DNA from 2 places in the Paenibacillus sp. J22FR83 genome. Region 2 is predicted to be linked to the other one. Evidence: riboswitches for the same ligand, from Rfam matches in the RefSeq annotation. Region 2 holds a riboswitch; the other holds the start of a gene.
What was found. A riboswitch is a leader RNA that binds a small molecule or an ion and turns the genes downstream of it on or off. The one in region 2 is predicted to bind FMN.

Region 1: it holds a riboswitch for FMN, as region 2 does, so the genes downstream of both, ribD (bifunctional diaminohydroxyphosphoribosylaminopyrimidine deaminase/5-amino-6-(5-phosphoribosylamino)uracil reductase RibD) here and AC58PV_RS22505 (DMT family transporter) in region 2, are expected to answer to the same signal.

Annotation. Positions count from the first base shown of each region.
Region 1 is NZ_JCAUAM010000016.1:213-12,473, reverse strand. It holds gene AC58PV_RS25870 (SDR family oxidoreductase) at 1-507, opposite strand, end outside; gene AC58PV_RS25865 (TetR/AcrR family transcriptional regulator) at 694-1,308, shown strand; gene ytfJ (GerW family sporulation protein) at 1,359-1,841, opposite strand; gene AC58PV_RS25855 (DUF2953 domain-containing protein) at 1,976-2,680, opposite strand; gene scpB (SMC-Scp complex subunit ScpB) at 2,804-3,409, opposite strand; gene AC58PV_RS25845 (segregation and condensation protein A) at 3,393-4,184, opposite strand; gene AC58PV_RS25840 (site-2 protease family protein) at 4,201-4,842, opposite strand; gene ribH (6,7-dimethyl-8-ribityllumazine synthase) at 4,842-5,312, opposite strand; gene AC58PV_RS25830 (bifunctional 3,4-dihydroxy-2-butanone-4-phosphate synthase/GTP cyclohydrolase II) at 5,385-6,614, opposite strand; gene ribE (riboflavin synthase) at 6,631-7,308, opposite strand; gene ribD (bifunctional diaminohydroxyphosphoribosylaminopyrimidine deaminase/5-amino-6-(5-phosphoribosylamino)uracil reductase RibD) at 7,325-8,434, opposite strand; FMN riboswitch at 8,667-8,847, opposite strand; gene AC58PV_RS25815 (peptidylprolyl isomerase) at 10,246-10,677, opposite strand; gene lysA (diaminopimelate decarboxylase) at 10,795-12,126, opposite strand.
Region 2 is NZ_JCAUAM010000012.1:243,789-256,049, reverse strand. It holds gene AC58PV_RS22530 (carboxymuconolactone decarboxylase family protein) at 1-372, opposite strand, end outside; gene AC58PV_RS22525 (ATP-dependent DNA ligase) at 521-1,366, shown strand; gene AC58PV_RS22520 (spore germination protein) at 1,556-3,043, shown strand; gene AC58PV_RS22515 (GerAB/ArcD/ProY family transporter) at 3,036-4,157, shown strand; gene AC58PV_RS22510 (Ger(x)C family spore germination protein) at 4,154-5,278, shown strand; FMN riboswitch at 5,334-5,480, shown strand; gene AC58PV_RS22505 (DMT family transporter) at 5,673-6,581, shown strand; gene AC58PV_RS22500 (sugar phosphate isomerase/epimerase family protein) at 6,680-7,480, shown strand; gene AC58PV_RS22495 (TrkH family potassium uptake protein) at 7,511-8,866, shown strand; gene AC58PV_RS22490 (TerD family protein) at 9,099-9,698, shown strand; gene AC58PV_RS22485 (TerD family protein) at 9,738-10,319, shown strand; gene AC58PV_RS22480 (TerC family protein) at 10,551-11,294, shown strand; gene AC58PV_RS22475 (HpcH/HpaI aldolase/citrate lyase family protein) at 11,372-12,261, shown strand, end outside.

The sequences.
Region 1 (12,261 bases), on a different contig from region 2:
GACGTTCTTTGTGAATCCAACTACTGCGTGTTTAGAAGCTGTATATGCTGCACCTGCTCTAGATCCATTTAATCCACCAGCGGATGCAATGTTTACGATAACACCGCTTTTTCTCTCTGTAAAAATCGGAAGAACTTTCCGTGTTGTACGCATAACACCTGTTGTGTTAATCGCAAAAACGCGTTCCCACAGCTCGTCTGTGAGATCTCCAGCAGGGACAAAGTTGTCCATAATACCAGCATTATTTATTAAAATGTCAACGGTCCCGAATTCCTTAACGGCCGTATCGATCATTTGTGCGACATCTTCTTCTTTCGCAACATTTGCAGCTACAGCAACCGCTGTACCTCCTTTGGCTTCAATGCCCCCAACAACCGTTTGCGCCGCTTCAACGCGTAGATCTGAAACGATAACTTTAGCTCCTTCAGCTGCGAATAACTCCGCGATTGCTTTCCCCATACCTGACGCTGCACCTGTAACGATAGCTACTTTTCCAGAAAGCTTCATGTGTAATTCCTCCAAATGTCATGTATTTTTGTGCGAATAACTCACTGAATTGTGCCTGTAGAACTTCTTTCACTTGGAGTATAATAGAGTATCAGAAGTGATACAATCAGTAAAAAACGCTTGTTTGTTAGCTATCGTACAAAAGGATTGATTTTGTTCACTAACGTCAAAAAGGAATGAACAGAAATGTCACAAATCACGAAGAAAACGGATCGCAGAATCGTGCGAAGTAAAATCGCTCTACGGGAAGCCTTGCTGGCATTAATGTCACAAAAGCCATTTACTTCTATTTCTATCACTGAGATTGTGGAGTTCGCCAACTATAATCGCGGGACATTTTATGCCAATTATGAGAGCAAGGAAGATTTGCTTGATGATATTATTTCCAACCTAACTGAACAATTACTTCAATCTTTCCGTGCACCATATGAGCATGTTGATGTGTTTCGTATTTATGAGCTTCCGGCTAAATCCGTCATGATATTCGATCACTTTTATCAGAATTCAGCCATTTATACCACACTGATGAAGAGTGACGTCCTTCCTAAGCTGAAAGAGAAGATGCTGCATGCCTTAATCAAAATCACGCAAGAAGAATTATCTTACCCTGATCAAGATGACGAAATCGATCAAGAATTGATGAGCATTTATTCGATTCATGCTTTGCTTGGTCTCATTTTTCACTGGATAGAAAGTGACTTCAAATATTCACCCTCCTATATGCAGGATCAACTGATTAAACTAATTAACTGGCGTCCTGCCTCTGCCAAAACAGTTGTAAAAAACTCCCAAGATAGCTAATTAACCAAAGAAAAAGCTGTCCTCAAAGGACAGCTCATAATGACAACAGGTTACACAATAAAATTCTGGTTCTCAACGTTGGTCACATTGGTTGAAACGGCTGCTGGCGACTTTGCTGACATACCTTTGATCATACTCTGAATCTTGTCCACAACTTGTGGCGCAGAATCGATGAGTCGCTCCAGGATATGCGTTTGATTGTCTAGCGGTACAACCTTCACGCCACTCTTACCTACGACTAGGAACGCAATTGGCGTAATGGAAACCCCACCACCGCTACCACCACCGAAGGGGAGTGCAACTTTGGCATTGAGTGCATCGACGCGGTTGACCCCTCCTTCGATTTCGATTTCGGAGTCTGTCACAAACTCACTACCCCCAGCGGCAAAACCAAATCCGACTTTGGATATCGGCATAATTACACTGCCATCTGGCGTTTCTACCGGGTCACCGACAATTGTGTTTACGTCGACCATTTCTTTTATATTTTCCATGGCGACTTTCATGAGGCCTTGAATCGGGTGTTCGGACATCTTCATATTCCTCCTTAGCGTTTTTTCACCATTACCATACGTTTCTGGCAACGAAAGATTAAGCTCTGAGATCTCAAAAGAACTATCATGGTTCACTTCTAGAATGCCCCTACTAGCGTGGGGTTATGTAACACTCACGAAGCCGGTTTGAATCTAGCTCTTGCCTTCAAAACGTATTGAATCCATGTTCGAATGCCACCTTTGATTTTTGCCGCACGATACAACAACCGCATTCCAGCCATTACCGCAAACCAAACCCGAATTCGACCGGCAAAACGAAACTCCGTTGCAAATTGCTTTTCATTATATTGCGGTATCACATCAATACGAGGCTTCGCTATCAGCTTCACATACCGGATTGCAAAGCCAAGCAGTGAAGACTTGATCCCCCACACCGCCCCTGTCGTAATCGCTGTTTCCGGTGCATCGCCAAGACCTACACGGGTGATCCACTTCAACTCCGTACACTCCACTTTCGCTAATGTTTGTTTCATCCAGCCATATAAATTAAGCGTATGTACAAGGACATCTTTGGTTTCCTTGTAGAAGGTGATGACTCTATCTTTGGTTATGTGATCTCTCGTCTCATCTTTTAATTTCGCGTCATGCTGAGTCACTTTCTCCGACTTAATTAATATCCCTTGCGTGAATCCTTTAAACTGAATGATTGGAATAACATAACGGTAACGGACGAGCCCAAACAACCCTCTCATCTCCACAGAAAGCGTATCATTGTCTTTTACCCGGGAGAAATAAAACTCACCACGCATATAGCTGCACAGCACTACGATAAGTGCAATACTGACAACCGAGACGGCCAATCCTACCCACAGCAACACATACGCCTCCTTAGTCAAAATGAAAAAACTCCACGCGCAAGATGAATTCTCGCAGGTGAAGTTAGTATGACCTCTATAAGGAAATGAAATGCATGTTTGGATACGATCTGATCTAACATGACCTTACTCGGGCTGCTCGTCGCTCACATCATCCAGGGTCAGTTGCTTCTGGTCCCCATTCAAACGATCGAATAGCATACGAGTTTCTTCTTCTAAATCAAAACTACCTTGGAAGTTAGTCGAGTCTGGCAATTCTTGAATCGAGTTTAAACCGAAATACTCCAAGAATTGTTTGGATGTCCCGTATAAGATCGGTCTACCCACTGCATCCGCACGTCCGACTTCCGTAATCAAATCCTTACCCGTTAACGTGGCAAGTGCTCGATCACACTTCACGCCGCGGATCTCTTCGATCTCCACACGTGTAATCGGTTGTTTATATGCAACGATGGATAACGTTTCAAGAGCTGCCTGCGAGAGCGAGGAACGCGAGGGCGTATAAGCAAGCCTCTCAAAATACGGAGCATGTTCCGCCAATGTTGTAAGCTGGTATGCTCCAGCAACCTCTACAATTTGAACGCCGCGTCCTTTACGTTTGAAATCTGTTCGCATATCTTTCAGCAGATCTTTAATCACATAGGCATCGAGCTCCATCACTTCAGCAAGCTGCTTGAGATCTAGTCCTTCGTCGCCAGAGGCGAAGAGAAGACCTTCAATAATCGATTTCATCTGTTGGAAGTTGAGTGTCAAGGTTCGATCCCTCCTCTTTGGCTTGGATGACAATATCTTCAAATAGCTGATTCTGGTAGCAGGTAATCCGCTTCATTTTCATCAACTCAAGGATAGCTAGAAAGGTAACGACAATTTCTTCCCTCGTCATCTCATAATCGAATAACTTAGAAAATAATAGCTTACCGCCTTTTATCTTAAGCAAATCAACAACCTCGCGAATCCGATCTTTCACCGAGATTTCGTCCCGCCTAATCCGTGCAACAACGTTGCGGTTCGCTAATTTGCGCAGCGTACGCTGGAAAGCAATTAGCAAATCAGCCACATCTAACCCTTCCACCGGGTTCTCTTGAAGATCTGGCAGATACGGAGTTAAATCTTCGGGTTCACGCGTGTAAACGAGACTGCGTTCCACCTCTTTATCACGAAGCATATCAGCAATCGATTTATATTTCCGATATTCAATCAGCTTGGCAACGAGTTCAGCGCGCGGGTCTAACGAATCATCCATATCATCAAAATATTCGTCAAATTCAATGACAGGCGGCTTAGGTAAGAGCATTTTGCTTTTGATGGAGAGCAGCGTAGCCGCCATGACGAGAAACTCACTCGTAATATCCAGCTCCAGCTCTTGCATCGCTTGTACATACCCAAGGTATTGATCTGTAATTTCTTTGATCGGAATATTGTAAATGTCGAGTTCATTTTTATCAATTAGATGAAGCAATAGATCAAGGGGGCCTTCAAATGCTTCTAACTTGTACGTAACCTTCATGTCGTTCTTCCCCTTGTCATAGTGAATAAAGATGCATGATGACCTGCACGGCATAAGGATAAATTCCGCTAAGCGCCCATTGTCCAATCGGGGTCACCAGTAAAACGATTACAAGAATGAGTGCTTTAATTTTATGCTTGTCCAGCCAATGCTGTTTTGGAGTCGAAATAAGTCCTCTCCCTATGTACCATCCATCAAGCGGATAAAGTGGCAACAAGTGAATAAGCCCAACCATTAAATTAACGATAACACAATATTGCAAATAGACACGCCATTGTTCTACGACAAGCGATTCTGTTGCTCCGCCAACTAAAGCAGGTAAGTAAAAATAGAGCCACCAGAAAAACAGCACGAGCACAAGATTCGTGAAAGGTCCCGCTACATAGACCAGTGTATTTGACAGTTTTTTATGTTTAGTAAAACGTTCTGGATCAACCGGAATGTTCTTCGACCACCCATAGGGTCCGAAGACGATCATCGCCAACCCCAAGACGTCAAGATGCGCCAAGGGGTTAAGCGAGAACCGTTTGTTGTCACGAGCCGTTCGATCTCCTAGCAGCCAAGCGACTCCAGCATGCGCTGTATCATGCAAGGTGATGGCAATTAGGAAAGCAAACAGCCGCGGCAGCAGTGTTTCTAAATGATAATAAGCCAGCATTAGGAAGAGAATTGCTTCGACAAATTCGCCATTTCAATTGCAGTTACGGCAGCTTCCCAGCCTTTGTTGCCCGCTTTCGTTCCTGCACGTTCAACGGCTTGCTCAATGGAATCAGTGGTTAGTACACCGAAGATTGTTGGAATGCCGGTTTTCAAATTAATAGCGGAAACACCTTTGGCCACTTCGCTGCACACATAGTCAAAATGAGGCGTTGATCCACGAATGACCGCACCAAGGGTAATGACCGCATCATACTTGCCGCTTTCAGCCATTTTCTGTGCGATAAGAGGAAGTTCAAATGCGCCAGGAACCCAAGCGATATCAATTTCACTTTCATCTACACCATGACGTTTAAGCGCGTCTTGTGCTCCGCCAAGTAATTTGGAAGTAATAAACTCGTTGAAACGTCCTACGACAATCCCATATTTTAAATTTTGCGAAATTAAATGCCCTTCATAAATCGTTGCCATGGTAAAAATCTCTCCTTCTGTTGAATCCTAATTGTTTGATTTGGTTAATCGGTGAATGCTTCATGCTATAAATTAAATGCCTTTGCCTGCATCTATAAAGGTCAACATGTGACCCAACTTCTGCTGCTTGGTTTGCAAATAATTAAGATTATCTTTCTTACTCTCCATTTGGATCGGAACGCGTTCATTCACTTCAATGCCATAACCTTCTAAACCCTTGATTTTACGCGGATTATTCGTTAGCAGGCGAAGTTTGGAAATCCCTAGATCTTTGAGGATCTGAGCGCCAATGCCATAATCACGAAGATCTGGAGCAAATCCAAGCTTAATATTCGCTTCTACGGTATCTAATCCCTGCTCTTGCAGGACATAAGCTTTCAATTTATTAATTAAGCCGATACCGCGACCTTCCTGTCGCATATATAATAATACACCATTGCCCTCTTCATCAATCTGTTTTAACGCAGCATCAAGCTGTGGACCGCAATCACAACGATGAGAATGGAACACATCGCCTGTCAGACACTCCGAATGGACGCGCACCAAGGTAGGCTTGGTAGGGTCAATGGTCCCCTTAACTAAAGCTACATGTTCTTTGTCATCTAGTTGATTCGTGTACGCAATCGCTTTGAACGTGCCGAAATCGGTTGGCAAATCAACTTCAACCTCGCGTTTCACCAACTTTTCCTGCTGATTGCGATAGTGGATAAGGTCTTGAATCGTAATGATGCAAAGCTCATGCTTAGCAGCTAATTCCATCAAATCAGGCACCCTTGCCATAGTACCATCTTCTTTGATAACTTCACAAATCACACCTGCCGGATATGAATCAGCAAGTACTGCTAGATCGATTGCGGCTTCCGTATGACCTGCTCTGCGAAGTACTCCACCTTTTTTGGCGATCAAAGGGAATATGTGACCCGGTCTGCGGAAATCCTGCGGCTTTGTCGACGGATCAATTAAGCCTTGAATCGTTCTGGAACGCTCATGTGCTGAAATTCCAGTGCTTGTATCCGTGTGATCAACAGAAACTGTGAAGGCTGTACCGTGATAATCTGTGTTGCGCGCCACCATCGGAGGCAGATCTAATTCTCTGGCTCTGTCTTCGGTAATCGGTGTGCAGACAAGCCCACGCCCCTCTTTAATCATGAAGTTGATCACTTCAGGCGTCGTTTTATCGGCAAGCGCGATAAAATCACCTTCGTTTTCACGATCTTCATCGTCGACAACAATAATTACTTTTCCTAGTTTCAGATCTGTAAGTGCCTCTTCAATTGTATTGAACCGAATGGATTGTGTCATATTCATCTCTCCTAACTTACATAAAGCCATTATCTGCTAAAAAGCTTGCAGTCAGCTTACTTTTCTTTGGCTCTCCATTTCCGTGAGCAGAAGTCTCAGAAGGACCGAATTTGAGCAGTCGTTCCATATATTTGCCAAGCACATCACATTCAATGTTGACCGTATCCCCGGCCTTTTTGTCATGAAGGACGGTTTGTGCAAGGGTATGCGGGATGATCGAAACGGAAACATCGCTTTCTGTGACATCTACAACTGTCAAACTTATACCATCAATCGTGATAGAACCACCTGGGATGATATATCGGAAAATATGCGGATTCTCCGGTGCGAACCGGTATACAACTGCATTCTCATCCGGTATGCGAGAAAGGATTGTTGCTGTGGCATCCACATGACCCTGAACAATATGTCCGCCAAATCGGCCATTCGCCGCCATCGCCCGCTCCAAATTCACCCGTGTACCCGATTGAAGTTTCCGTAGATTCGTCTTTCGATATGTTTCAGGCATCACATCAACAGAGAAGGAATCACTATCATAGGAGATAACCGTGAGACACACACCATTCACGGCAATACTGTCCCCCAAATGGACATCTTCCAGTATTTTTTTGGCGCCAATGGTCAGCACCATGGCTTGCCCTCCACTATGAATGCGGCGCATGTGGCCAATTTCTTCAACAATGCCGGTAAACATGCAACCCCTCCATTCTCTAGCTCTTATAGAGCGGATAACCGGTTATACACACATCCGGTCCGAATTGCTCGACACGCAGCCGGTCGAGCGTTATGGCGTCATCCATCTTCGCGTAACCGTCGAAGTGGATGTTCATTGGTGCTGCTAGACCCCCGCCGATAATTTTCGGCGCAAACATCAGCACCATCTTATCAATCAGGCGCCGCTCCAGCATGGCGCCGTTCAAGCGGCCTCCACCCTCGAGGAGGATGGAGCCGATTTCGCGCTCGCCAAGCTGCTGCATGGCGAGCGTCAGGTCCACCTGCGGGCCGTCGCCGCAGGTGAGGATCGTGACGCCGCGCGCTTCCAGCGCGGCGCGGCGCTCTGCAGGCGCCTGTGCGCTGGCGAGCAGGATCGTCGGCTGACGATCCTGCTCGGTGAGCACGCGGGCGCCGAGCGGGACTCGCAGCTGCGAGTCCGCGATGATGCGTACCGGCTGCACAGCCGGTACGTCGCCGCGCGTACTCAGCTGCGGGTCGTCGGCGATGACCGTCTGGACGCCGACAAGGATCCCTTGATGCTGGTGGCGCAACGTGTGAACCCAAGCTCGCGACTCCGCAGCAGTAATCCACTTGCTGTCGCCAGTTTTGGAAGCGATACGACCGTCAAGCGTGCTCGCAGTCTTCATCGTTACAAAAGGCATTCGCGTGACGATGAATTTGTTGAAGATTTCGTTCATCTTCATGGATTCATCACCCAGCAAGCCTACGCTCACTTCCAACCCGTGCGCACGCAGCTTAGCGATTCCCGTCCCAGCCACTACAGGATTCGGATCAGTCGCAGCTACGACAACACGCGTCACACCAGCTTCGATGAGGCGGTCGCAGCATGGCGGCGTTTTACCATGATGACTGCAGGGCTCCAAGGTCACGTATGCCGTGCTTCCTTTGGCTTCCTCACCGGCCATTCGTAACGCCAACACTTCTGCATGACCCTCTCCACGCTTCAAATGTGCACCCATGCCGACAATTCGGCCTTCTTTAACAAGTACACAACCAACTACAGGATTGATTTCCGTTTGTCCGAGCGCACTCGCTGCCATCTGAAGCGCAAGTCTCATATAGGATTCGTCATTTAACAGCCCCATGGATGATCACCGCCTTCTTATTCCAGTCCTTGATTCTAATGCAAAAAAGCCCCTTCCGCTTACGGATGGGGGCCAGAGATTGTTTAGATAACACGAATAAGCCTCAGCTTTTACGCTTGTCACATTTTTGATTACATCAAACAACAACGACGAAGTTGCCCTTGATGGACAGACCTGCCGAATTTAGGTTAATGTGAAAAAATGAACAAGCATGCTAGCGAATTGCATTCGCATTTTCCTTCTCCCATCCAGACTATACTGTCGGTCCCGGAATTCCACCAGGTCAACCGTAGCGAAGCTGTTGTCAGGTACCGCTAGCTTCACAACGGGTCACGGACTGATCGCAACCATATACACGTACATGCTTACGAATCACCGCCGGTGTGGAATTTCACCACGCCCCGAAGGTTTTGCATACTATAACAAGAGATCAATAACTAAACCTTAGTTACTAATTTCTTTATTACACAAAAATTTATCACTCACGAATGAAAATTGCAAGGCCTTTTTTCATTTTTTCTGATAAAACTTGTCGGAATTAATGGATTTGACTTGCAATATCCGAAGATATTGCCTTTTTACTGTTAGGATTCTCATATGAGTCCGAGAGTATTGACCATCATGCAACACCATATCGCACACTGAGAGCTTCGCGGGTAAACAATTTATCCCACTATTCAGTCACCACATACCTTAACTCAATTTCCAAACAAACCTCGCCAACCATACAATTTCCCTGCTTAAGTTTATTTTGTGTAGTTTAGTTATTATTGCTAGGAGTGTCACGATATATGATTTTAGAGTAGTTAAATTGCTAATGTGCTAAGAAGTCAGGAAAGTTGCTTGAGGAGATACAAGAGTTATATTAGAGTATGGAAAGTGAAGTGATAACAATGGGGAAAGTGGAGTGATGTGAGTAATGTCAAGAACCCATCAGTTCAACACCCTCTCCCCCCTTTTCAAAAATGCAAAAAAGCACTTTTGGAAGGGGGTTCTCCCTCCCTTATTAGAAATTGTTGCAAATAGGCATCTATTTGGAGTGATTTTAGAGTATTCTCATGAAATACGTTGAAAAGGTTGCCTTTTTGCACGTATTTACCAATTTCAAGCATCATTTGGCAAAAAAGGTTGCCTTTTTGCATTTTTGACTGTTGAGGGAGACACTACCGCCAACGTCAGCAAACAAACACTTGCCAGAACTCTACTCGAATACCTAACAAGACAATACTAGTTTTTTGGGGGTTCGGGTTCGGGTTCGGGTTGGCGGTCGAAGTCAGGTTTGTCAGTGTTCGACGTCGGAGTCATGTTGACGTTGACTCGGCTTCGTGTCGATGTCAGGTTGGCGTTGGCACAGATTCGACATCGGGGTCAGGTTAGCGTTAGGTTCGAAAATTTTTGGCCGAAGGTCAAGGGTTCGTTCGTGTTCAGATATTTAAGGTTTGGTGATCAGCGTCAGTGATCAGCGTCAGTGATCAACGTCAGTGGTCAGGGCATGTCCTCCCGGAATTCGTGCCGTCTCCAACACTCCACATTTTACATGTAAAATATACAGTTATTCCCGAAGAATTCCATCAAATATTCCATTTAAATGGAATATTTACAGTTAATATCCCTCCAAACACGCATTATCGTAAAAATACGTGAAAATAACTACAGGAAATCCATCTAATTGGTTTTTTATCAGGATATTCTATAAATTAACTACAGAAAATCCATCTATTCACATTTCACTCGGATTTCACTATCCCCACTCCCCCGCCAAAACACAAAAACTGCCCAGACCTAAGTCTGAGCAGTCCCTATCATAGAAATTATACTTCGACAACTTCTACTTTTTCCATTTTGTCTTTGCCTTTGAAAGCATCAACAAGCTCCATACCTTTGGATACTTTACCGAACACGGTGTGTCCGCCATCCAAATGTGGTTGTGGTTGGTAAGCGATGTAGAATTGGCTTCCACCTGTGTTACGGCCAGCATGCGCCATAGCAAGGGAACCGCGCTCATGTTTGTTAGGGTTGATTTCACAGTCGATTTGGTAGCCAGGGCCACCAGTTCCTGTTCCCGTTGGGCAACCACCTTGTGCTACGAATCCTGGGATTACGCGGTGAAAAACAAGTCCGTTGTAGAAACCGGAGTTTGCTAGTTTTTCAAAGTTAGCGACAGTGTTCGGTGCATCTTTCTCAAAAAGATCGATAACAACCTCTCCGCCACCTGCTAGTTGAATTTTTGCTTGTTTTGCCATTATGTGGTTCACTCCTTTAGGAAATAATATCTTATTCTACTATGAATGGCTGCATTACACAAACAACAGGAGTAACCCTTCTCTACAAAGGGTCTCCTGTCGATCTTGGGTACCTATTTAGACGGTCTTGCTTACTTGCTTCATTCTCGCTGGAATTAAATCATTCTCAACAATTTGGTCAAAAGATTCACGTTTCACGACGAGGTCGCTTTGACCATCTTTGACGAATACAACTCCCGGTCTGCGAATACGGTTATAGTTGCTAGCCATTGAGTAGTTGTACGCTCCCGTACTCGAAACTGCCAGAATATCGCCTGCTACTACCTTCGGCAGGTTCACATCCCAGATCAACATATCGCCGCTCTCGCAGCATTTACCAGCAATGGAAACCACTTCAGCTGGTTGCTCAGTAGCGCGATTAGCGAGTCCCGCTTCATAAACAGCATTGTACAGCGCTGGACGCGGATTGTCAGTCATTCCGCCATCCACAGCTACATACTTACGCACACCGGGAATTTCCTTCGCTGTGCCGACCGTATAAAGCGTAGTCCCTGCATCGCCAACGATGCTACGGCCCGGCTCAACCCAAATTTCGGGCAGTGGATAGCCGTTGCTCCCGAAGTTTGCTTTGATCGCATCCGTAATAGCTTTCACATAGACAGCAACTGGAAGTGGCGTATCTTCACTCACATAGCGAATGCCGAAACCACCGCCGAGATTGATTACTTTGAACGTAACATCTAATTCAGTCCGAACATGAATGGCGAATTCAGCCATTTTCTCAGCCGCAATTCGGAACCCTTCAACTTCGAATATTTGTGAACCAATATGCGAATGTATGCCCAGTAGATCAAGATTAGAAAGCTGCGAAGCTTCCTGAATCGCTAGGAAAGCTGATCCATTCCCTAGATCGAACCCGAATTTGGAATCGGTTTGGCCCGTTGAAATATATTCATGCGTATGCGCCTCAACACCTGGCGTAATGCGCAATAAAATTTTCACTTTTTGGCGTTTCTCAGCCGCAATCGCATTCAGCATTTGCAACTCGATAAAGTTATCCACAACGAAGCATCCAATTTTGGCATCAATGGCCATTTCCATTTCAGAAATGGTTTTGTTATTTCCGTGGAAGTGAATACGCTCAGCTGGGAATCCCGCTTGAAGCGCTGTATATAACTCGCCATCCGAAACTACATCCAATGACATACCTTCTTCTTCTACGATTCGGCACATCGCCATTACGCAAAACGCTTTACTTGCATAGGCTACTTGAAATTTCAGCCCAGAAGCTCTGAAAGCTTCAACGAATTCACGACAACGCTGACGAACAAGCGCTTCATCAAAAACATAGAGAGGCGTACCGTATTCGGCAACTAACTTTGTCGTATCGACACCGCCAATTTCGAGATGGCCTTGGTCATTTATTCTACTGGTACCATGTAAATACATACCTATATTTTCCCCTCTCTACTTGAACCTTCCCTATGCCAAATTCCGCTAAAGAGGTCGCATACATACTAATAAAAGTACCATAATGCACGCGTATTTGACAATACATGCGCCTAGAACAAACAAAAAAGGGCA
Region 2 (12,261 bases):
AGTCAGATCTGAGATTTCTTTTTCGGAGAACTGACCGCGCACGCGATCGTACAATTCGTCAGGTACACCATGTTCAGGAAGTTTAGTCAAAATTTCTGTCCAAGCCAACGCAGCTCGCTCACGGGGTGCAAATAGCGTGGATTCACGCCATATTGCGATGTGGTAGAGGCGAAGCTCGTTTTCTCCATGGATCTTCGCTTGCTTCACGTGCATGTCGAGACAGAATCCGCAGCCATTCATCTGCGAAGCTCGGATGTGAACCAAATCGAGAATCTTCTCTTCAATCGCACTATCCTGTTCCGCGGTGCTAAATTCCAGCATTTTTTTGAAAAGCTCAGGTGATTGCTGCATATAATTTAAGCGTTGTGTCATAAGTGATTACCTCCTATTTGTTTTGACACTTATAAGACAACTGAGGGCATGTATGTGTGACATCCATTCGGATGTTTCCCGTGGGAAACAGTTACCAATAGGCAGAAGGTGTCTAGTGAAGTATCATTTAATACAGGGTGATAATCATATGTTCATTTCTCCTATGATGCTGTACAATGCCAAGAATAATCAACCATTCAACAGCAAGAATCATATTTCGGAACTCAAATTAGATGGTTTACGATGTATTCTTTCTAATATGGATAAACTATACGTGTACACGAGACACAATGACTTAATTACGTACAAATTTCCTGAGTTATTACAATGCCCTGTCCCGGAAGGAACCATACTTGATGGTGAGTTAGTTGTGCTGGATGATCAAGGAAAGCCCGATTATGAAGCGATGTCTGCGAGATTTTTATCTCCCAGAAATAAGAAACCTGTGGTTTTTTGTGCTTTTGACATTATGCGATACAAGGGCATTGACGTCACGGGTTTAAGCTTACTTAAGCGCAAGGAGCTACTGGATTTGGCTTTTAAGGAAACGGAAAATTATAAGAAGATAGAAATGTTTGAAGGAAACACAATCGATTACTATGAGCAAGTTCGCGGCAGAGGGCTTGAGGGAATTATAATAAAATCCATAAGAGATAATTCGATTTATGAAATAAACAAGCGCTCCATTCGCTGGCAAAAGGTTATAAACTGGACGTATGCCGATGTGTACATTTCTGGGTATAGGAAAAATAATTTTGCCCTATTAGCCTCTATAGATCGGGCAGATGGTTCCAAGGTGCCAGTAGGCATTATTGAATCAGGCGTATCCCTTCTTCATATGAAGGCCATAGAAGGTGTGAAGAGGCGCTTAGTCTTCAAAGAAGACAAGAACTTTGTTTATATGGAACCTCGCATTATGGCCAGAATTAAGACGAGGAGTTGGACGCTAAGCGGGAGACTGCGCTCACCGGAATTTATTGAATTTGTCATGTGAATAGGAAGAGGCTGAAATCACTAAGCAAGATGAGGTGAGTTCAGTCTTTTTTTCGTTGAGCAAGTATCCATACATTTACATAATCGACAAGGATCTAGCACAGAATAGACATACAATTGATATGTCAGGATTATGGTGAGCCCGGCCATGTTTTCTTTGAAGAATAAACGATGGGGATCCAACCCCCCAATGAAACAGCCCAACATGAAGGAGAAGATTTCATCTTTTCACTTCGTGGCTGAATTGGCGCAAATGAATACACAATTTCAAGAAGCGTTTCGCATGTTTCCGGATTTCGTGAGCAAAGTATCGACGAATAAAGTTTCGTATGGGGTATATTATCTCAGCCATTTGGTGGATTCCGAGCTTCTTATCGAAGAAATTCTGAATCGACTAACGGAGATCGAAGATAGGCCTTCATCGGAGGATTTGATTCATATAGTTCCCATAGGGCAGCTGTTGCCTGACGATAATTGGTACCACATGCAGCAGCATATTTTGCGAGGTTGGACGTATATCCATATCCATGGGCATCCACTTGGCATTCTGGCGAATACCGCGAAACGCAGAGAACGAGCTTTGGCTAGGCCGGAAAATGAGAGTCAGATTCTAGGTCCGCAAATTGCTTTTACGGAAAATATAGAGACGAATATAGCGCTAATTGGGCAATATTTACCTAACCCTGATTTATGCGATATCGCCATGAATAAAGGTGAGAATACGCAAACTGACGTTCGCATACTTTATTTAAGCAATCGAGCTGATTTAGAAATGGTTGCCCATATTTATAACAGTATTGATGCGTTACAGCTTGAAGCGATACTAGATGCAACGGTTTTAGCACAGTGGCTGGAAGATAATCCAAGCTCGATTTTCCCGCAAATGATTACCACAGAAAGAGTAGATCGGGCTATATTCCCTCTATTGGAGGGGAAGGTTGTAATTACCGTTAGCGGTAGTCCACATGTCATTATTTGCCCCAACACTTTCTTTGATTTTTTCAAATCCATTGAAGATTACTATTTTAGATGGGTTACGGGAATGTTTTTCCGAAGCTTGCGCATTGTCGGTATTGCGATCTCCCTATTTGCTACGGCAACGTATGTGGCTGCACTTACGTACCATTACGAGATTATTCCACAGGCATTGCTTGTTCCCTTAGCGCAATCCCGTGCAAGAGTACCCTTTCCTCCGCTCGTAGAAGCGCTAATGCTGGAAATGATCATTCAGCTTTTAAGTGAGGCAGGTGCAAGGCTGCCTTCCAAAGTAGGTCAAACGATGGGGATCGTCGGCGGTATCGTCATTGGACAGGCAGCGGTACAAGCTGGTTTCACGAGTAATATTTTAATCATCATTGTGGCATTAAGCGCGCTGTCATCGTTCACAACACCAGTGTTTGCCATGGCGAATGCGATTCGAATTATTCGGTTCCCCATCATCCTATCCGCGGGCATCATGGGCGGCTTAGGGATTGCTGTCAGCGTAGCTTTATTAATCTTACATTTGCTGAGGCAATCAAGCCTGGGCCAACCGTATTTCTACCCTCCCTACACAGTTGCAAATACCAATAAACGAGATGGCCTTATAAGGGTCCCCTATCAGCTAGCCCCGAAACGATCCGTATTTGCTAATACGGGGCAGAGCACCCTGAAGGGAAACAAGGATATCGATGAGTAAAATACAACCATCCTATATGTATAGCTCCTTTTTACTCATGTTTATCATCCATGACGCTCAGGTGGGCGTAGGGCTCCCTAGTTACCAGAGAGTTGTGTTCGGACTGGCAGGACATGATGCCTGGATAGCGTCCCTGATTGCTGGTCTTCTAACGCAGCTCGTTGTTTGGTTGATGATTAAAACTTTAGAAAAGTTCGAAAATAAAGATCTCTATGATATTCATTTGTTGATCTATGGGAAAATGATCGGTCATGTCGCTAATATGATCTATTTGGTTTATTTCTTAGTTGCAACGATCATTGTATTGCGCAATTACGTCGAAATGATTCAAGTCTGGTTATTCCCGAGCGCTCCCCAATGGCTGCTTTCTTTATTGATTGCAAGTGTCGTATTTTATGGCGTAAATGGGGGCTTAAGAACGATTGTTGGCGCATGTGTCATGTTTGTATTTTTAACGGTTTGGCTGCTCTTTCTTCTTTATTTTCCTTTGAGATATGCAGAGTGGACCGGTGTATTGCCCCTACTCGAAACAGATGTGAAACATTTGTCTAAAGGGGTGCTTTCCATGTCTTTAACGATGGCTGGGTTTGAATTCCTTTATTTTATTTATGCCTATGCCAAAGATAAGTCCAAAGTCCAACGGTATTGTCAATTTGGTATTATGAGTGTCACTTTTGTGTATACAACCGTCATGTTTGTTTCTACGGTGTTCTTCAGTGGTGGTGAGCTTCTGAAGACGGATTGGGCGACGTTTACCATGTTGAAAATTATTAAATTTCCGTTTCTCGAACGATTTGAATATATCGGAGTTAGTCTGTGGCTCTTAGTGATTCTTCCGAATCTGCTCATGTATAGCTGGGCGGCGACGAAAGGCCTCAAACGTACATTTGCCTGGAAGCAGAAATACTGGTTGTATGTCTTCATTGGCGTGGTTTGGATGGCTTGTTCTTTCATTGACTCTCGGACTCAGGTGGAAGCGATGAATGCGTTTTTTTCAAAATGGGCGGTCTATATCGTTTATGTATATCCTGTGATCTTGTTTGGAGTGGTCCAACTCTATGTATGGAGACAAAAGAATCGGAAGAATAGGAGACAACCCGAGGTGATTACGTGAAAAGAATCAATGTCATTTTCTTTGTAATACTTATCTTCGTTACAGCAGCCGGTTTGCGTTTAGAGAAAAATGTGGTAGAGAAGCTAGGCATGGCCATTGCCGTGGGGTACGACCATGGGGAAGGTGATCATATCAATTCTACCTATGTGCTGCATCAGATCGATCCGGTTTCCCAATCTTCCGTTATGACGATCTCCGCTGAAGGGATGACAAGCAAAGGTGCTCGTGTCGCTGCGAACCGCAAATCGAATAAGAAGATCGTCTCAGGTCAACTGCGGGTCGCTGTCTATGATACTAAGCTTGCTCAGACAGGACTTCTACCCTTGGTAGATACCTTATTTCGAGACGCATCTATCGCAAGTACCGTGTATATGGCTGTCAGTAAAGACAGTACAGAAGATCTCTTAAAACATAAGTATCCCCAGTTCCCTGATGTAGGTACCTTTATCGTAGACAGCATTCAGCAGAATATTATGGATGAACAGATGGTTTCAGGCACACTTCATGAATTCCTTTCAGCTTTATATTCGATGGCAGATCCCATGGTACCGCTTCTACAAAGAAAAGGTGATACTGTGGAACTGAAAGATGTGGCTGTTTTCCGAGGGGATAAAATGGTCGGCACAATCGACCCCAAAGAGGCTTTCTTCCTCAAGACGATAAGGGATCGCTATAAAGCAGGGAATATCGAACTGTCGTTGGACACGAATCAATTGGGGGATATCGCGAAGAATGTCAAAGATAAGACCGCACGAGTAGTTATCGAGAATATTGCTAGTGATAGCACGAAAAAGCTCATTAGCCAAGATCCGCTTAAATTTCAAATTAATATTAAATTGAAAGGGATGCTGACGGAAACGTCTGCGCCGTTCGATCTCGGTCAAGCTGAGGTTATTCAAGCTCTGCAAGTGCAAGTGAATAAAGAATCGGAAGATCACATTCAATCTTTGCTCCAAAAATTAACTGATTTGGGTTCGGACCCGATCGGATTTGGAGAAATATTTCGCAGTCGCGTGTACCACTCGAACCTAACGAGCGATGCATGGCATGAGATGTATAAAACTGCAACGTATGATGTACATGTTGATATGCGAATTGTGAGATTAGGGCAGATTCAATAAGTTATAAAAAGGTTGCCAATTAAACTGTAACCTGTTAGTATACACTTAATCGAATATGAACCTTCGGGGCAGGGTGCAATTCCCTACCGGCGGTGAGGATACCCGTGTGTATCTAAGCCCGCGACTCCCGGCCAGCAATGGTTGGGACTGACTTGGTGTGATTCCAAGGCCGACGGTATAGTCCGGATGAGAGAAGGTGAAGAACAGCCTGTTGAATTGCGACAATTCCATAGGTCTGTTTGTCAATGCCCCCGTCATTCACTTGAACGGGGGCATTGTTCTTCGAGAAGGTTCAATTCAGAACGTTCTCTAGGAGGTTTTTGAATTGGAAAATGTAGTGAAGTTTAGTAGTAAGGGAGCGGCGTCTCAGGGCTTAAGCTCTCGTACGAAAGGGATGAGTGGGATCTGGTATGTCGCGCTTGGCGCAACCCTGTGGGGACTGGATCCGCTGTTTCGCATCTTGTTATTGAAAAGTTTTACCTCGGCTCAAATCGTATTTATTGAACATGTGCTTCTGGCTATTTATGCTGTGCCAGTGTTGTTGAAGTATCGCCGAACATTAATAGGTAAGCTAACACTTGGCGTCATTGGTGCGCTGCTCTTCATCTCCTGGGGCGGATCGGCCATTGCAACGATTCTGTTCACCGCGGCTTTCTCTCATGGGAATGCCAATGCCATCTTGCTTCTACAGAAATTACAGCCATTATTCGCTATCATTTTAGCTCGTGTGTTGCTTAAAGAGACATTGCCGTCGAAGTTTTTCAACTATATCGGGATAGCGCTGTTAGGTACGTACCTATTGACCTTTGGCTTTGGTTGGCCGGGCATGGGCATGAAGGATTTGGGAACGATTAGCTGTTTATTTTCCATATTGGCAGCTGTTCTATGGGGTGGTTCCACCGTGATGGGGAAATACTTGCTTCAGAAAAAGTTGGAATTCCCTGTCGTGACCTCACTTCGGTTCTTGTTGGCACTTCCACTATTAACGATCGTATTATTGGCAAGCGGCGACAATTGGCGATTGAACGGTTCAAGCACTGAACTGGCGATTATCGCGATTAATTTGCTGTTCCAAGCCTTTTTCCCAGGTCTAATTAGCATGCTGCTATATTATAAAGGTTTGTCCTCCACCAAAGCACTCTTTGCAACGCTAGCTGAACTTGCCTTCCCTGCGGTAGGCGTCTGTGTGAATTGGCTTGTATTTGGTCAAACATTAACGCTAGGGCAGTTGTTCGGATTTATACTCATCTGGTTGACGTTGTGGTTTATGAGTCGGCAGAGTCAGTCGAATCAGCTGAAGTAAAGGTGGATTAGGTCCGAAATTTGTACTAGTCAAATAATCTAGGATGATTTAAGCTTGACTCATTGTTATGGTGTAATGTGATGAGGAGGGCTTTTGTTTTGGAAATTAAACTATTTAAAGCATTGTGGGGCATGGAAGGTTCACTCGAGTCCCAATTTGAGCGTATTGCTGGAGCGGGATATGTCGGAGTTGAATCCCCTATGCCTGCACTTGAGGAAGAAGATCTCTTCCGGAAGCTGTTGGAAACGCACCAACTGGACTATATTCCGATGGTATTTACGCAAGGTCCTGATCATATAGCTTCTTTTGCTGAGCAAGTGGCACGTGCGGTTTCATTCCGACCAGTAAGCATTACGTCACATAGTGCGAAGGATTCGATGCCTTTTGAAGAGCAAATTGAATTCTTCCGTGAGGCGGTTGAAATTGAGGGGAAATACGGGATTGCCATCGGCCATGAAACACACCGCGGTAGAGCCTTGTTTAATCCATGGGAAACGGGCAAGCTGCTAGATGCTGTTCCTGTAATCAAGTTAACAGCTGATTACAGCCATTGGTGTTGTGTTACCGAAACGACCCTAGAGAGTCAAGAAGACAACCTGCGCAAATCGTTCTCACGTGTTCAGCATATTCATGGCCGAGTAGGCTATGCACAAGGACCACAAGTGCCAGATCCAAGAGCGCCAGAGTATGCAAACGAACTGCAGAGGCACATGAGCTGGTGGGACAGCATCGTCCAAGCGAAGCAAGAGGCAGGCGTAACGACTATCACTTATACACCAGAGTTCGGACCTCCAGGGTATTTGCACACGTTGCCGTTCACGAACCAGCCTGTTGCAGATTTATGGGATGTATGCCTTTGGATGGGAAAACATTTCAAAGGACACTATAAGAGTATCTAACCCTATTACTCTTAGTTAAAGGTATAATCCATGCTCAATAAACTTCAGAAAATGCCAGCATCAAGACTTATCGTTATTGCTTATTTCATTGGCATCTTTCTTATCGCCATTCTTCTTAAATTACCGATCAGTTTAAAAGCGGGCGCCACAATTTCCTTTGTGGACGCCCTCTTTACATCTGCTAGTGCTGTCAGTGTAACAGGGCTGACAACGGTTAGTATCACGGATACGCTTAGCAATTTCGGCATTGGCGTGCTCATCGTTGCTTTTCAATTCGGCGGGATCGGCGTCATGACATTGGGGAGCTTCTATTGGCTGTTGTTCGGTCAGGAAATCGGCTTGCTGCAGCGTAAAATGATTATGATTGACCAGAATCGCAACAATTTATCTGGTTTGGTTCAGTTAATGCAGCTCGTATTGGCCTTTACACTGATGCTAGAGGCAATGAGTACATTGGCATTTGGGTTGTATTTCTACTTCAGAGGAGAGTATGGGTCGATTTGGAGTGCCCTATACCACGGGATGTTTCACACCATATCGGCGTTTACGAACGCCGGTTTTGATCTTTTCGGCAACTCATTGCTTAATTATTCAAATGACTATTTCGTACAAGCACTTACCATGTTTTTAATCATCTTAGGCGGGATTGGCTTCCCTGTTCTAGCGGAGTTGCGAGAGTATTGGTGGGGCGGGCATAAGAATTTCCGGTTCTCCCTTTATACCAAGCTGACACTCGTTACAACATCTGTATTGTTATTGTTTGGAGCCATCGGCTTTTGGCTGATGGAGCGAACGCATGCTTTGGCAGGAATGAGCTGGCATGGGAAAATACTTGCCTCACTCTTCACATCCGTCACATCGCGCAGCGCGGGACTTACAACCATTGATATATCTACGATTACAGAGGCAAGCTTGCTGCTTGTTTCTATTCTAATGTTTATTGGGGCAAGTCCATCCAGCATGGGGGGCGGGGTTCGAACGACGACCGTAGCCGTTATTGTGCTGGCCCTTATCGCGTATTCGCGCGGGGAGAAAGAACCGAAAGTTTTCGGCCGTACGATCAGCCAAGAGGACTCGCTCAAGAGCTTTGTGTTTTTCTTAACGGGTATTGCCCTGCTACTCGGAGGGGTCTTCGTTCTGTTACTCGCTGAGCCCGATCGTTGGGGAGTGTCCGCTATCCTATTCGAGGTGGCGTCAGCCTTCGGAACATGTGGTTTATCCACGGGAATCACCGCAGACTTGGGTACCGTTAGCAAAATCTCGCTTATCTTGCTCATGTTTATCGGAAGAATCGGTTTATTTCTGTTCTACTCCTTATTTACGAACGGGAACGGGAAGAAGAAGCCTCTAATCCGATATCCAGAAGAAAAGCTCATCATTGGATGAAAGAAATGCCCCATTGGAAATTTTTTGAATACGACTACTTATAAGATGTTATAATAAGATGAAACGCAGCCTAGGATCGTCCTGTGGCTGTTTTTCTTTGGAATTCCGGGGATTTTGACTACTAAAGTCGAATTCACAAATAATTTACCCAGGAAAGTGAAACGTGTTTGAATTTTATGCGTATCAGATAAGGGAGTTCACTAAAACAGGTAAGCGAAGGGAGGTGGCCTCGTTGACAATCAATTTAGTCAAAGGTCAGAAGATTGATTTAACCAAAGGTAACGCAGGTCTATCTAAAGTTGTGGTTGGATTGGGTTGGGATCCTGCTGTTGTTGAGAAGAAGGGGTTCTTCGGCTCCAAGAAATCAGCAGTTGAGATTGATTGTGACGCTTCCGTCATTCTTTTGGATGAAAGAGGAAAAGTAACGAATCAGAAACATGTGATCTACTTTGCTAATCTGCAAAGCCCTGATGGTTCAGTCGTTCACTCTGGTGACAACCGTACCGGAGATGGCGATGGTGACGATGAGACGATTTCTATTAATTTAGGACAAGTTCCCGCTGATGTGAGTAAAATCGCATTCGTCGTGAACATTTATGACTGTGTGAATAGAAAGCAAGATTTCGGTCTCATTCAATCCGCTTATATCCGTGTATTGAATGGTTCTAATCAACAAGAGTTGGTTAAGTTTAACTTAACGGATGACTATTCAGGCAAATCATCGCTTATTGTTGGTGAAATTTACCGACACGGCAGCGAATGGAAATTCAGCGCAATTGGTGAAGGAAGTACAGATACAACGATTGGACAATTGGTCAAAAGATATCAATAATGGCACAGCCAAATCCTATATAAGAGAGAGGTATTTACCATGTCTATTTCATTATCTAAAGGTCAGAAAGTCGATTTAACGAAAACAAACCCAGGTTTGACGAAAGTTCTTGTTGGCCTAGGATGGGACACGAACAAGTACGATGGCGGTAAGGATTTCGATTTGGATGCGTCCATTTTCGCAGCAAATGCAGCTGGTAAAGTGGGCAACGAATCCGATTTTATTTTCTACAACAACACCAAAAATGCAAATGGTTCTATCGAGCACAAAGGTGACAACCGTACAGGTGCAGGCGATGGCGACGATGAAGTTATCTCCATTGATCTAAGTGCAGTTCCAGCAGAAACAGAGAAAATCGCATTCTGCATTACCATTCATGATGCGGAAGCAAGAGCGCAAAACTTTGGACAAGTTTCCAATGCTTATGTACGTGTAATAAATGAAGGATCTGGCGCAGAATTAATTCGTTTTGATCTTGGCGAGGATTTCTCCATTGAAACAGGTGTTGTGATCGGTGAACTTTACCGCAATAACGGTGAGTGGAAATTCAGTGCGATTGGCAGTGGTTATAGAGACGGACTAGCAGGTTTGGCACGTGATTATGGTTTACAAACTTCCTAAGATGGAAGTCTAGCATAATAGGGTGATGCTTTCTGGATGCATTCAGGTGCATCACCCTTCCTACTCTACTTAATCAATTCAACTCATGAAATGGTGTTCACTTGACCAGCTTTGTTGCGTTATGGATTGGAATTCAATGATCCGAGTAGACGAATCGTGTAATCGGTGAATGAGATAGATGAGGATAGATCGCACAAAGAAGAATCGTATTTAAACAGGGGGTCCATCTACATGTCAGACTTTTTCAGTAGTTTTGTAGACAATTTCATGAATTTCTTTAGTTGGGACGTGCTCTCAGCAACATTAACGGATCCCGTAAACTGGGGGATTATCGGTACACTTGTTCTTCTCGAAGGCTTGCTTTCGGCAGACAATGCGCTCGTGCTTGCTGTCATGGTTAAGCATTTACCGAAGGAACAGCAGAAGCGAGCTTTATTCTATGGTTTATTAGGAGCTTACATATTTAGATTTATCGCCATTGGTGTGGGTACGTTCTTAGTGCAGATTACCTGGATTAAGGTAGCCGGTGGATTGTATCTCCTGTGGATTGCTTATAGTAACCTCTTCATGAAGAAGCATGGCGATGATGGAGGGGAAGTTAAGAATAAAGGTCTTTCCTTCTGGCGTACCGTTCTTGCAGTAGAAATCATGGATATTGCATTCAGTGTCGATAGTGTTCTTGCCGCATTTGGTGTGAGCGACAAGGTGTGGGTATTGTTCTTAGGTGGAATCTTGGGCGTCCTCATGATGAGAGGCGTGGCGCAAGTGTTCTTGAAGCTCATTGACAAGATTCCAGAATTGGAGAAAACAGCATTTATTTTGATTATCGTCATCGGTCTCAAAATGATTGCTGGAGCTTTCGGTTTCCACATTTCACATGTTATCTTCTTCTCCGTCATTATTGCTTTGTTCGGAGGAACTATTATTTTGAGCTCACTTCGTAAGAGAAAATCTGGATCTGTCAAAGGATCTTAAATCACATCATAGGTGTAATCATGGGCAATCCCTCCGTTAAGGAGGGATTGTTTTGAACTAAAGAGGGAGGAATCGGCATGCGATATTTTAATTATTTAACCGCGGATGAAGAGAAAGCTTTATTTTACATACCGCCGAATTCCTTCCATAATCATTCGCACAAAGACATTTTAGCTCATTCAGTCGGTGCTGCGCTCTATATGCCAGCGACCCGGCGTACGTTCGCAGAAGATATTGCTTTTGGTAAAATTGAAGGCTTAGTATCCGTAGTCCTTGATCTCGAGGATGCTGTAGGTGATAACGAAGTGCATGCTGCTGAAGAATCGCTTATTGGGCAAATGAATCAGATCGCGCATTGGATGGAAGTTGGTATCGTAAGCGGGGATAACCTGCCGCTGATATTCATCCGTGTAAGAAGTGTGAATCAATTGAACTATGTGCTTGAGAGATTGGAAGAGAATGTAGCTCTTCTAACTGGTATTGTGTTCCCGAAATTCACTGTGGAAAATGGCGAGGATTATTTCCAAGTTCTGGAAAATTATAATGATGAGAAATCGGCATCAGCACCTATTCTTTATGGACTACCGATTCTGGAATCGGCCTCGATTATTTATAAAGAAAGCCGCACTTATACGTTACTGGCGATTAATGAAATCATAACGAATTTTAAAGATTTAGTTTTGAATATTCGGATTGGTGCTACTGACTTTTCAAGCTTATTTGGGCTGAGAAGAAGTCCGGACAGAACGATTTATGACATTGCCCCGATACGGGATTGTGTTGCTGATATTATTAACCTTTTTGGTCGGATGGAGGCCACCAACGTCATTTCTGGACCTGTGTATGAATACTTCGGCGTGAAAGGTCTCTTACAGGAAGTGATGCTGGATAAAGAAAATGGTTTAGTCGGCAAAACGATCATTCATCCTACACACATTAAGCCAGTCCAAACCCGCTATGCGATCAC